DNA from 3 places in the Lacticaseibacillus camelliae DSM 22697 genome. Region 3 is predicted to be linked to each of the others. Evidence: predicted binding sites of a transcription regulator. Region 3 holds the regulator's gene; each other region holds the start of a gene.

Region 1 (3,270 bases), on a different contig from region 3:
GGTGTACGGATTGCGCCGCACCGCCTCGGTCAGCTGGCCGCCTTCCTCGTAGCCGACGTAGCCCGGCGCCGCGCCGACCAGCCGCGACACGGAAATCTTGTCCATGTACTCGGACATGTCGATGCGGACCATATGCTTTTCAGAATCAAACAGGTTGTCCGCCAGCGACTTGGCCAACTCGGTCTTCCCGACCCCGGTGGGGCCCAGGAACAGGAAGCTGCCCAGCGGCCGCGACGGGTCCTGCAGGCCGGCGCGTGACCGCAGCACGGCATCGGACACGGCGTCGACCGCCTCGTCTTGGCCGATCACCCGCTTGTGCAGGTTCTCAGGCAGGTGCAACAGCTTCTGCCGGTCGCCTTCGACCAGCTTGGCCACGGGGATCCCGGTTTGCCGCGAAATCACCGCGGCGATTTCTTTTTCGGTGACGGATTCTTCAACCAGCCAAGAATCCGGCCGGTCAGTGGCTTCAAGGTCCTTCAGTTCCTTCTCCAGCTGCGGGATGGTGCCGTGCTGCAAGCGTGCGGCGGTTTCCAAGTCGTAGCGGCTTTGCGCGTCTTCCAGCTCGTGCTTGGCCTTATCGATGGCTTCCTTCTTCTCGTTCAGCTGGTTGATGTCCTTCTTCTCGGCGTCCCACTGCGCCTTAAGCTTGGCGGTTTGCTCCTTGGTGTTGGCCAGTTCCTGTTCGGCCTGCTTCAGGCGCTTTTCGCTGGCGGGATCGGTTTCCTTCTTCAGGGCCTGCTCCTCAATCTCCAGCTGCATTTGCTTGCGTTCAGCCACGTCCAGCGAGGTCGGCCGCGAATTCATTTCGACGTTGATCTCGGCACTAGCCTCGTCGATCAGGTCGATGGCCTTGTCAGGCAGGTAGCGGTCGGTGATGTAACGGTTCGACAGCGTCGCCGCGGCCACCAAAGCGGAGTCGTGAATGCGCACACCGTGGAAAATCTCGAAACGCTCCTTCAGCCCGCGCAGAATGGAAATGGTGTCCTCAACTGAGGGCTCTTGGATCAGCACGCGCTGGAACCGCCGCTCCAGGGCCTTGTCCTTTTCAATGTTCTCGCGGTACTCGTCCAACGTGGTCGCGCCGATCAGGTGCAGCTCGCCGCGGGCCAGCATCGGCTTGAGCAGGTTGCCGGCGTCCATCGAACCTTCCGTCTTGCCGGCGCCGACGATGGTGTGGATCTCGTCGATGAACAGCAGAATCTGGCCTTCGCTCTTCTTGACCTCGTTCAAAACGGACTTCAGGCGTTCCTCAAAGTCGCCGCGGTACTTGGCCCCGGCCAGCAGGCTGCCCATGTCCAGCGAAATGATGGTCTTGTTCTTCAGGTTATCTGGCACGTCGTTGCGCACGATGCGCTGGGCCAAGCCCTCGACGATCGCCGTTTTGCCGACGCCGGGTTCGCCGATCAGGACCGGGTTGTTCTTAGTCTTGCGCGACAGGATGCGGATCACGTTGCGGATCTCTTCATCGCGGCCGATGATTGGGTCCATCTTGCCGGAGCGCGCCTCTTTGACCAGGTCGGTGCCGTACTTTTCCAGCGCCTTGTAGGTGTTTTCGGCCGTCTTCGAGGTGACCTTCTGCCCGCCGCGGGCCTTGTCGACGACCTTGCGGAACTTCTTTTCCGTCAGGCCGTTGTCCGTCAGGTACTTGGTGATGACGTTGTACGGCTGATCGAACAGGGCCAGCAGGACGTCCTCGGTGGCGATGAACTCGTCGCCTAAGGAAGTCTTGACCTTATCCGCGTCCTGGAACAGCTGGTACAGGTTCTGACTCATGTTCTGGCCGTAGCTGCTGGCCCCTTCGACCACAGACTCCTGGTCGATGGCCTGATCAATGGCGGCGTTCAGGCCGTTTAGATTAATGCCGGCATCTTGAAACAGCTGGGCGCCGAGGTCGCCCTTTTGGACCATGCTTTTAATGACCTCGGGAATATCGATTTCTTGATGGTGCCGCACCTGCGCGATTTGCTGCGCGGCGGCAACGGCTTCCGTGACTGCTTGCGTAAAACTATCAGGATTCAAAAAAATCCCCTCCTTCGCCGGTCCGGCTTAACCAGACGGCGTGTGTTCGTGATGATTATCACTACGCCTATAGTTTAACAAATTGCCATTGGTCAAAACAGGTCAAATTAAAAATAAATCGCTTCCAAGCCCAAAATCGGGCTTAGGGCCGAGGCCGGCCTTTTCAATCCCGGCCGAAGCGCTTACACTTATTCTATCAGACTGACAAGGAGCATGGCAGACATGGACAAACAGTACATCATGGCGCTGGACGAAGGCACGACCTCGACCCGCGCCCTCATCATTGATCACGCAGGGCAGATCATCGCCGATGCGCAACAGGAGTTTCCGCAGTACTTCCCCAAGCCCGGCTGGGTCGAGCACAACGCCAACGAGATCTGGAACGCAGTGCTGACCACGATCGCCGACGCCTTTTCCAAAAGCGGCATCCAGCCGCGGCAGATCGCCGGCATCGGTATCACCAACCAGCGCGAAACCAGCGTGATCTGGGACAAGCAAACCGGGCTGCCGATCCACAACGCCATTGTCTGGCAGTCGCGGCAAACCACGGCGCTGGCAGAAAAACTGCGGCAAGGGGGCTATGGGGACACCATTCACGAGAAAACCGGGCTGCTGATCGACCCCTACTTTTCCGCGACCAAGGTCCGCTGGCTGCTGGACGCGGTGCCTGGCGCCCAGGCTCGCGCCGAGCGCGGTGAGCTGCTGTTTGGCACCATCGACACCTGGCTGGCCTGGAAGCTGTCCGGCGGCGCGATCCACGTCACCGACTACACCAACGCCAGCCGCACGATGATGTTCAACATCCACCAACTGCAGTGGGACGACGAGATCCTGAACCTGCTGCACATCCCCAAAGCGTTGTTGCCCGAGGTCCGCAGCAATTCCGAAGTTTACGGCGAAACCGCGCCGTTTCACTTTTACGGCAGTCGGGTCCCGATCGCCGGCATGGCCGGCGACCAGCAGGCCGCGCTGTTCGGTCAGCTGGCGCTGCGCCCAGGCATGGTCAAAAACACCTACGGCACCGGCTCCTTCATTGTGATGAACACCGGTAAGACGCCGAAAATGTCCGCCCATAACCTGCTGACGACCATCGGCTACGGGCTGAACGGTTCGGTCACCTACGCGCTTGAAGGCTCGGTGTTTGTCGCCGGCAGCGCGATCCAGTGGCTGCGCGACGCGATGGGCTTGGTGCGCACGGCGCCGGAATCCGAAACCGCCGCCCGCGCCTCCACCAGCCAAAGCGAGGTCTAC
Region 2 (3,270 bases), on a different contig from region 3:
ACTTGCTGTCCGTCGCTTCGGCCATGCTGGCCGCCACGGAATTGGCCTGAATCGCCACCGCCTCGCCGACCCCGCCGCGGGCCGGCACAAACGTGAGCTCACGCCCGGCAGACAGCTTGTAAGTCATCTGCTGAGCCACGCGCGCCATTGTCGTGCCGCCCATCACTGCGATGGTCAGCTGACCGCTAGGCAAAATCAGCTGCAGCGTTGAATTCAGTTCCTTGCCCATTTCGTCCAACACCCGGCTGCTTTGATCAGCGTCCCCACTGACAATCAAGCAGTGGTCAATGCCGAGCTTATCGGCGAGGTGCTTCTCGTCTTCCTTAAACCCCAGCAGTCGATTCATAAACTGCTCCAGGCCTTGAAAGACTTCGATGCCCTGGCTGGTAAGGACCATTCCAGACTTCGAGCTTTTGATCAGGCCTTGCTTCCGGAGAAACTCGGTCTCCGTCCGCAGGACCCGTTCGCTTAGTTTCATCTGCTCGGCTAACGCCCGTCTACCGACCGGCGACATCCAGCTGATGAACTGCAAGATCTGATAACGTTGCGTAATCACACCCATAAAGTCTGGGGCGATTGCTTCGATCCAAGCGAACTCAGAATGCATTGCTCATTGTCCTTCTTGTGGGTCGTTTGACGTCCTACCGTGTCACCTAGTGACCCAGTGGTGGCAAAAAAATTTTGGGACCCCAGCTAACCCGGATCTCCCTTACCAACGCTTTCTATTATAGCCGCCTCGTGAAAACGGTGCAAGAGATTTGCCCAAAAGGCGAAAACTCTTCCCATATTAGAAGAATTGTTGCCCAAATACCGCTTTTTTTCGTAAAGAAACCGATTTCCAAATTTAGTGGCGCGATTTTCAAACTTGGTCATTCGGGACCCTTCTCACCTGTTTTTCATTAAAAAAAGCACCGGCACGTTAACGCCGGTACTTAGATGACCCCTTACTTCTGGTCGGCCTTCGACGTCAAGATATCGTCGATCAAGCCGTAATCCTTGGCCTCCTGCGCGGTCATGTAGTTATCCCGCTCAGTGTCCTTCTTGATCTTGGCTTCAGTCTGGCCGGTCGCGTCAGACAAAATCTTGTTCAACTTCTTGCGTGACTTCAAGATTTCTTCCGCCGCAATTTCGATTTCTGTTTGCTGGCCCTGAGCACCACCGGATGGCTGGTGAATCAGGATCTCTGAGTTTGGCAGCGCAAAGCGCTTGCCCTTGGCTCCGCCCGCCAACAGCACGGAAGCCATGGACGCTGCCATGCCAATGGCGATGGTCTGAACATCCGCGTGGATCAGGTTCATGGTGTCCAGCATCGCCAGACCGGAGGTGATCACACCGCCAGGGCTGTTGATGTAAAGGTAAATGTCTTTATCAGGATCTTGTGCGTCCAGGAACAGAAGCTGGGCAATGACCGAATTGGCAACTTGGTCGTTGATTTCCCCAGACAGCATAATGATCCGGTCTTTAAGCAAGCGAGAGTATATGTCATACGAACGCTCGCCGCGGCTGGTTTGTTCAATAACTGTCGGAACTAGCATAGTGGAACCTCCTAACGAGTATTTAGCACTCTTAAAACTACAGTGCTAAGCTTAGCACTAACGTCAAAAAAGGTCAAAGTCTTTGACCAAAGTTTTTTTCGGTCAGCGTTAGTTTAGCATATTCCACTTGCCAGGTGCGCTGGTAAGCGCCTTTCAGCCAACAAAAAAACGCCAACCAAGTGGCGTTTCTCTTTTGAATGCTGCGCAGCCCGGGAGTCGAACCCGGATTTCGAGAACCGGAATCTCACGTGCGATCCATTACACTAACCGCGCAAGTACTCAATTATTTTACGGGAGCGCGCCGCAAAATGCAAGCGTCAGCGCAAATTCCCCTCAAAATCGAGGCATTGCGTGCTTACTGAAGCTTCTCGTCCGGAATGGCCGTCAGGTGCTGATCGACCGTATCGACCTGCGCCTTGATGGCTTCGTACTTTTCGCTCGGGAAGTTCAGGTAGGCCATGCATGAGCCCACATGGTCATAGATCTCATCGCGCATGTCCTTGGCTTTCTGAGTCAAGCTGACATCAACCCGGCGTTCGTCTTGCGCCGAGCGCTTCCGTGAGATCCAGCCGTCCTTCTCCATCCGCTTCATCAACGGCGTTAGAGTCCCAGAGTCTAGATTCAGCGTCTGCCCCACCTCTTTGACCGACATCGTCCCGTGCTCATAAAGGGAAAGCAAGGTGATGTACTGCGGATAGGTCAGCTTGTACTTAGCCAGTGCTTGAGAATAAAAATGATTAAACTGCTTCTGTGCTTTGTAAATGGAAAAACACAGCTGTTCATTCAATCGAATCGGTTTAGTCATATGCTCGCCTCCAGTGACGTCATACCCAACGGTTCTATCGAGTTTATTGTAGACGATTTAATTAGGTAATGGAAGTGTCAACTTTCGCTGGGCTGGCGACTCCCCTCTGCAATCTGATTAAGCTTCCGCAGCCGGTGATTGATGCCTGATTTCGAGATCACCCCGCTTGGCACCATTTCCCCCAGTTCCTTCAGGGAAACATCGGGATGGGCCAGGCGCATCTCGGCAATTTCCTTCAGCTTAGGCGGCAACCCTTCCAACAGCCCGCGGTCTCTGAGGTAGTTGATATTTTCGATTTGACGCTGGGCCGCATCAATGGTTTTGTTCAGATTAGCCGTTTCACAGTTGACCAACCGGTTCACCGAGTTGCGCATATCGCGAACGATCCGGACATCTTCGAATTTGAGCATCGCCGTCGTGGCCCCAATCACCCGAAGAAAATCGGCAATCTTTTCTGCTTCCTTCAAGTAAACAATCCAGCCACTGCGCCGCTCTACCGTCCGGGCATTGAGGCCAAAGTCATTCATCATCTTGAGCACGTCGTCGTTGTGATCCTTGTACAGGGAATAAATCTCCAGGTGATACCGTGACGTCTCTGGGCTGTTGACTGATCCGCCGGCCAAGAACGCGCCCCGTAAATATGACCGCTCTCGCTGCGGTTCATTCAGCACTTTGCGCGACACCGCCGTCATGATGGCCATGTTGCGCCCATCTAGAATGTCCAGGTCTTCAAGCACCGCATTGACGCCGGTGGCGAGGCGGACCACATACTGATTGTTCTTTTTGAGCTTCATTTTCCGCCGGACGATCAGGTTGGCCTCATGATGATACACCTGGCGAATGAGGCTATAGATGCGCCGGGCAATGGCCGGATTCTCGGTTTGAACATTCAGGACAAATTGGTGGTCCTGAATCGTTAAACTGCCGTTC
Region 3 (3,270 bases):
GCCGCGTTGGGTCCTTCAACCCACTGCGGGCCCGGCGAATCGCTCGAGCAACGGCTGAAACCGCCTCGTCTTGCCCAACCACACGCTCGTGCAGCACCTTTTCAAGGTTGATCAACCGTTCGGATTCCTTCTTCTGCAACTGGGTCACGGGCACCCCGGTCCACTGCGAAACCACTTCCGCAACGTCTTCCGGGCCGACCTTCACATCGGTCCGCACGCCGTTGGCATCGACCGGTTCAGGCGCCGCGTCAATCTTGGTCCGCAGCTTCTGTTCCTTTTCCCGAATTGTTGCCGCCGTTTCAAAGTCCTGGTGCATAATCGCATCATCCTTGGCTTTGACGGTTTCTTTCAGCTGCTTTTGCAGTTTGTCCGCTTTCGTCGGCCGATCAGCCTCGTCCAGCCGCACCTTGGCCGCACTTTCATCCATCAGGTCAATAGCCTTATCAGGCAGAAAGCGCCCAGAAATATAACGACTCGACAGAGAGACTGCCTCATGGAGTGCCTCATCAGTGATGGTGACCCCGTGGTGCGCCTCATAGCGCGGCCGCAATCCCTTAAGAATCTCTTCGGCCTCCGCCTCGCTCGGCTCCTCAACGGTGATTGTGGCAAACCGCCGCTCCAGCGCTGCGTCCTTTTCAATGTACTTCTGGTACTCGTCCAGGGTCGTCGCACCAATCAGCTGCAACTCGCCACGCGCCAGGGACGGCTTCAGGATGTTGCTGGCATCAATTGCCCCTTCAGCGCCACCGGCACCAATCAAGGTGTGAAGTTCGTCCACGAACAAAATGACGTTCCCGTCTTGGTAGATTTCGTCGATCACCTTTTTGAGGCGGTCTTCAAACTCGCCGCGGTACTTGGTGCCTGCAACCAAAGAACCCATGTCCAGCGCCATCAAGCGCTTATTTTTCATGTCGTCAGGCACTTCCCCCGCGACAATCTTCTCGGCAAAGCCCTCGGCGATGGCCGTTTTACCAACGCCGGGTTCACCAATCAGGACCGGATTGTTCTTCGTGCGCCGCGCCAAAATCTGGATTAGTCGGCGCACTTCCTTGTCCCGGCCGACAACCGGATCCATCCGATTTTCACGCGCCAACTGGGTCAAGTCGCGCGCCAAACCATCCAACGTTGGGGTCCCTTGGCTGGCTGGCCGGCCACCGCGCTGGGCACCAGCAGCGCCGCGATGCTTCGCCGCCGCGTCGGAAATCCCCATTTTTTTCAGGACCAACTGACGGGTCTTAGACAGACTCAAATCAAGATCCTGCAAAATGCGGGCTGCCAGAATGTCATCCTCGCGAAGCAGGCCTAACAAGATGTGTTCAGTACCGATTTTCAGCGCGCCCAGCCGCTTGGCCTCATCGCCCGCATAACTGAGAATCTCCTTACCCTTCGGTGAGTATGGGAGGTAGGCATCCTTGCTTTGGCTACCCTCGTCGACTGTCCCATAGCCAGTGAAGCGCTCAATTTCATCATGAATATCCTGTTCGGAAATGCCGAGCTGACGCAGGGTCTTGCCGGCAATGCCTTCCTGTTCCATCACGAGCGCCATGAGCAAGTGCTCCGTACCCACAGCATGGTGGTGGAAGTACTTGGCTTGTTCCTGTGCAATCATCAGTACATTTTTTGCACTCGGGGTAAATAAGTTGTCCATAAGCACGCTCCCTTTTATAACGTCATATTTGCTCAGCAAACATTAAAAACAAATTAATTGGGTTCTATCTTTCATACCGCAAACTGTCGAGAAAAGCAAGTAGCAGTCGTGATCGAAGCTCATCTTCGGCCTCTCGATCCCCCATGTTCAGGGTCTGGTGACTCAGCACCGCGAGCATCATATTACCCGCCTGACGATCGATCAGAGCGGCGTCGTACAGCTGCTGGATCAGTGCTTGGCCATCCCGCTCCCGGAGCGCCTGGGGAATATTCTCGGCCATGAGCGAGATCAGATCCTGGTCATCGCGCAAGTGGACCTTGAGTATGCGAATATACCCACCGCCGCCGCGCTTGCTTTCAACCACGTAGCCGCGCTGCGGGGTGAACCGGGTTTTGATCACGTAATTGATTTGCGACGGCACGCAATTGAAGTGCTGGGCGATCTCCGCACGACTGATCTCGACCTGCCGAGATGAATCGAGCATGGCCTTTAAATAGTGTTCGATCACATCGGAAATATTCTGTCCTTGCATTCGCTTCACCCTTTTTGACTTTGACTAATCTTGACCTTAATTATACTGATTCTGGGGAAAAATACCAGCACTCTTCACCTAGATCACCAACTGCGCGCCGCCCAACCGCAAAAATGAGGCACAAAAAAAGCTGATGTCCAAAGACATCAGCTCTTGATCGGGAAAACAAGATTCGAACTTGCGACCCCTACGTCCCGAACGTAGTGCTCTACCAAGCTGAGCTATTTCCCGATGAAGCGGAAGACGGGATTCGAACCCGCGACCTCCACCATGGCAAGGTGGCGTTCTACCACTGAACTACTTCCGCAATGTGTCACTCCGGAAAAACCGGAATGCACCCAGTAGGAGTCGAACCTACAACCTTCTGATTCGTAGTCAGACACTCTATCCAATTGCGCTATGGGTGCATATGATGCAATGCCGAGAGTCGGGTTCGAACCGACACGGTAATCACTTACCGCAGGATTTTAAGTCCTGTGCGTCTACCAGTTTCGCCATCCCGGCAGCTCGTGAAAGCGGAAGACGGGATTCGAACCCGCGACCTCCACCATGGCAAGGTGGCGTTCTACCACTGAACTACTTCCGCAAACTGGTAAGATGCCGACTAGAGGGTTCGAACCTCCGACCCCCTGTTTACAAGACAGGTGCTCTGCCAGCTGAGCTAAGTCGGCGTAATGCGGGTGAAGGGACTCGAACCCCCACGGTAATTAACCACTAGAACCTAAATCTAGCGCGTCTGCCAGTTCCGCCACACCCGCAGATGAAGAAACTAATGGAAATGAGCCGTGACAGGCTCGAACTGTCGACCCTCTGATTAAAAGTCAGATGCTCTACCAACTGAGCTAACGGCTCAATGGAGGATACAGGGCTCGAACCTGTGACCCTCTGCTTGTAAGGCAGACGCTCTCCCAACTGAGCTAATCCTCCATCTATAAAGCGCGGCAGCTTCCTACCCTCGCAGGCAGTCACCCACCAACTACTCTCGGCGTTGAGAAGCTTAACTTCTGTGTTCGGCATGGGAACAGGTGTATCCTTCTCGCTATCGCCACCGCACTTATTTAATTGAAAGCTTTGCGCTCTCAAAACTGGC

What was found. The regulator CtsR, encoded in region 3, represses protease genes until heat stress. The targets are predictions, from matches to a motif close to TTGGTCAAAAAAGGTCAAANA.
Region 1: clpB (ATP-dependent chaperone ClpB) is a predicted target of CtsR. The motif match lies at 2,108-2,128, and genes of this name have one in related genera.
Region 2: clpP (ATP-dependent Clp endopeptidase proteolytic subunit ClpP) is a predicted target of CtsR. The motif match lies at 1,595-1,615, and genes of this name have one in related genera.

Annotation. Positions count from the first base shown of each region.
Region 1 is NZ_AYZJ01000084.1:58,262-61,531, forward strand. Features, by position in the region: gene clpB (ATP-dependent chaperone ClpB) at 1-2,019, opposite strand, end outside; gene glpK (glycerol kinase GlpK) at 2,242-3,270, shown strand, end outside.
Region 2 is NZ_AYZJ01000067.1:20,228-23,497, forward strand. Features, by position in the region: gene FC75_RS09575 (sugar-binding transcriptional regulator) at 1-607, opposite strand, end outside; gene FC75_RS09580 (hypothetical protein) at 694-873, opposite strand; gene clpP (ATP-dependent Clp endopeptidase proteolytic subunit ClpP) at 945-1,535, opposite strand; tRNA gene FC75_RS09590 (tRNA-Arg) at 1,737-1,808, opposite strand; gene FC75_RS09595 (MarR family winged helix-turn-helix transcriptional regulator) at 1,891-2,340, opposite strand; gene whiA (DNA-binding protein WhiA) at 2,418-3,270, opposite strand, start outside.
Region 3 is NZ_AYZJ01000093.1:36,236-39,505, forward strand. Features, by position in the region: gene FC75_RS11780 (ATP-dependent Clp protease ATP-binding subunit) at 1-1,648, opposite strand, end outside; gene FC75_RS11785 (CtsR family transcriptional regulator) at 1,713-2,180, opposite strand; tRNA gene FC75_RS11790 (tRNA-Pro) at 2,338-2,411, opposite strand; tRNA gene FC75_RS11795 (tRNA-Gly) at 2,416-2,487, opposite strand; tRNA gene FC75_RS11800 (tRNA-Arg) at 2,514-2,587, opposite strand; tRNA gene FC75_RS11805 (tRNA-Leu) at 2,599-2,684, opposite strand; tRNA gene FC75_RS11810 (tRNA-Gly) at 2,695-2,766, opposite strand; tRNA gene FC75_RS11815 (tRNA-Thr) at 2,779-2,851, opposite strand; tRNA gene FC75_RS11820 (tRNA-Leu) at 2,856-2,938, opposite strand; tRNA gene FC75_RS11825 (tRNA-Lys) at 2,960-3,032, opposite strand; tRNA gene FC75_RS11830 (tRNA-Val) at 3,035-3,107, opposite strand; rRNA gene rrf (5S ribosomal RNA) at 3,117-3,233, opposite strand.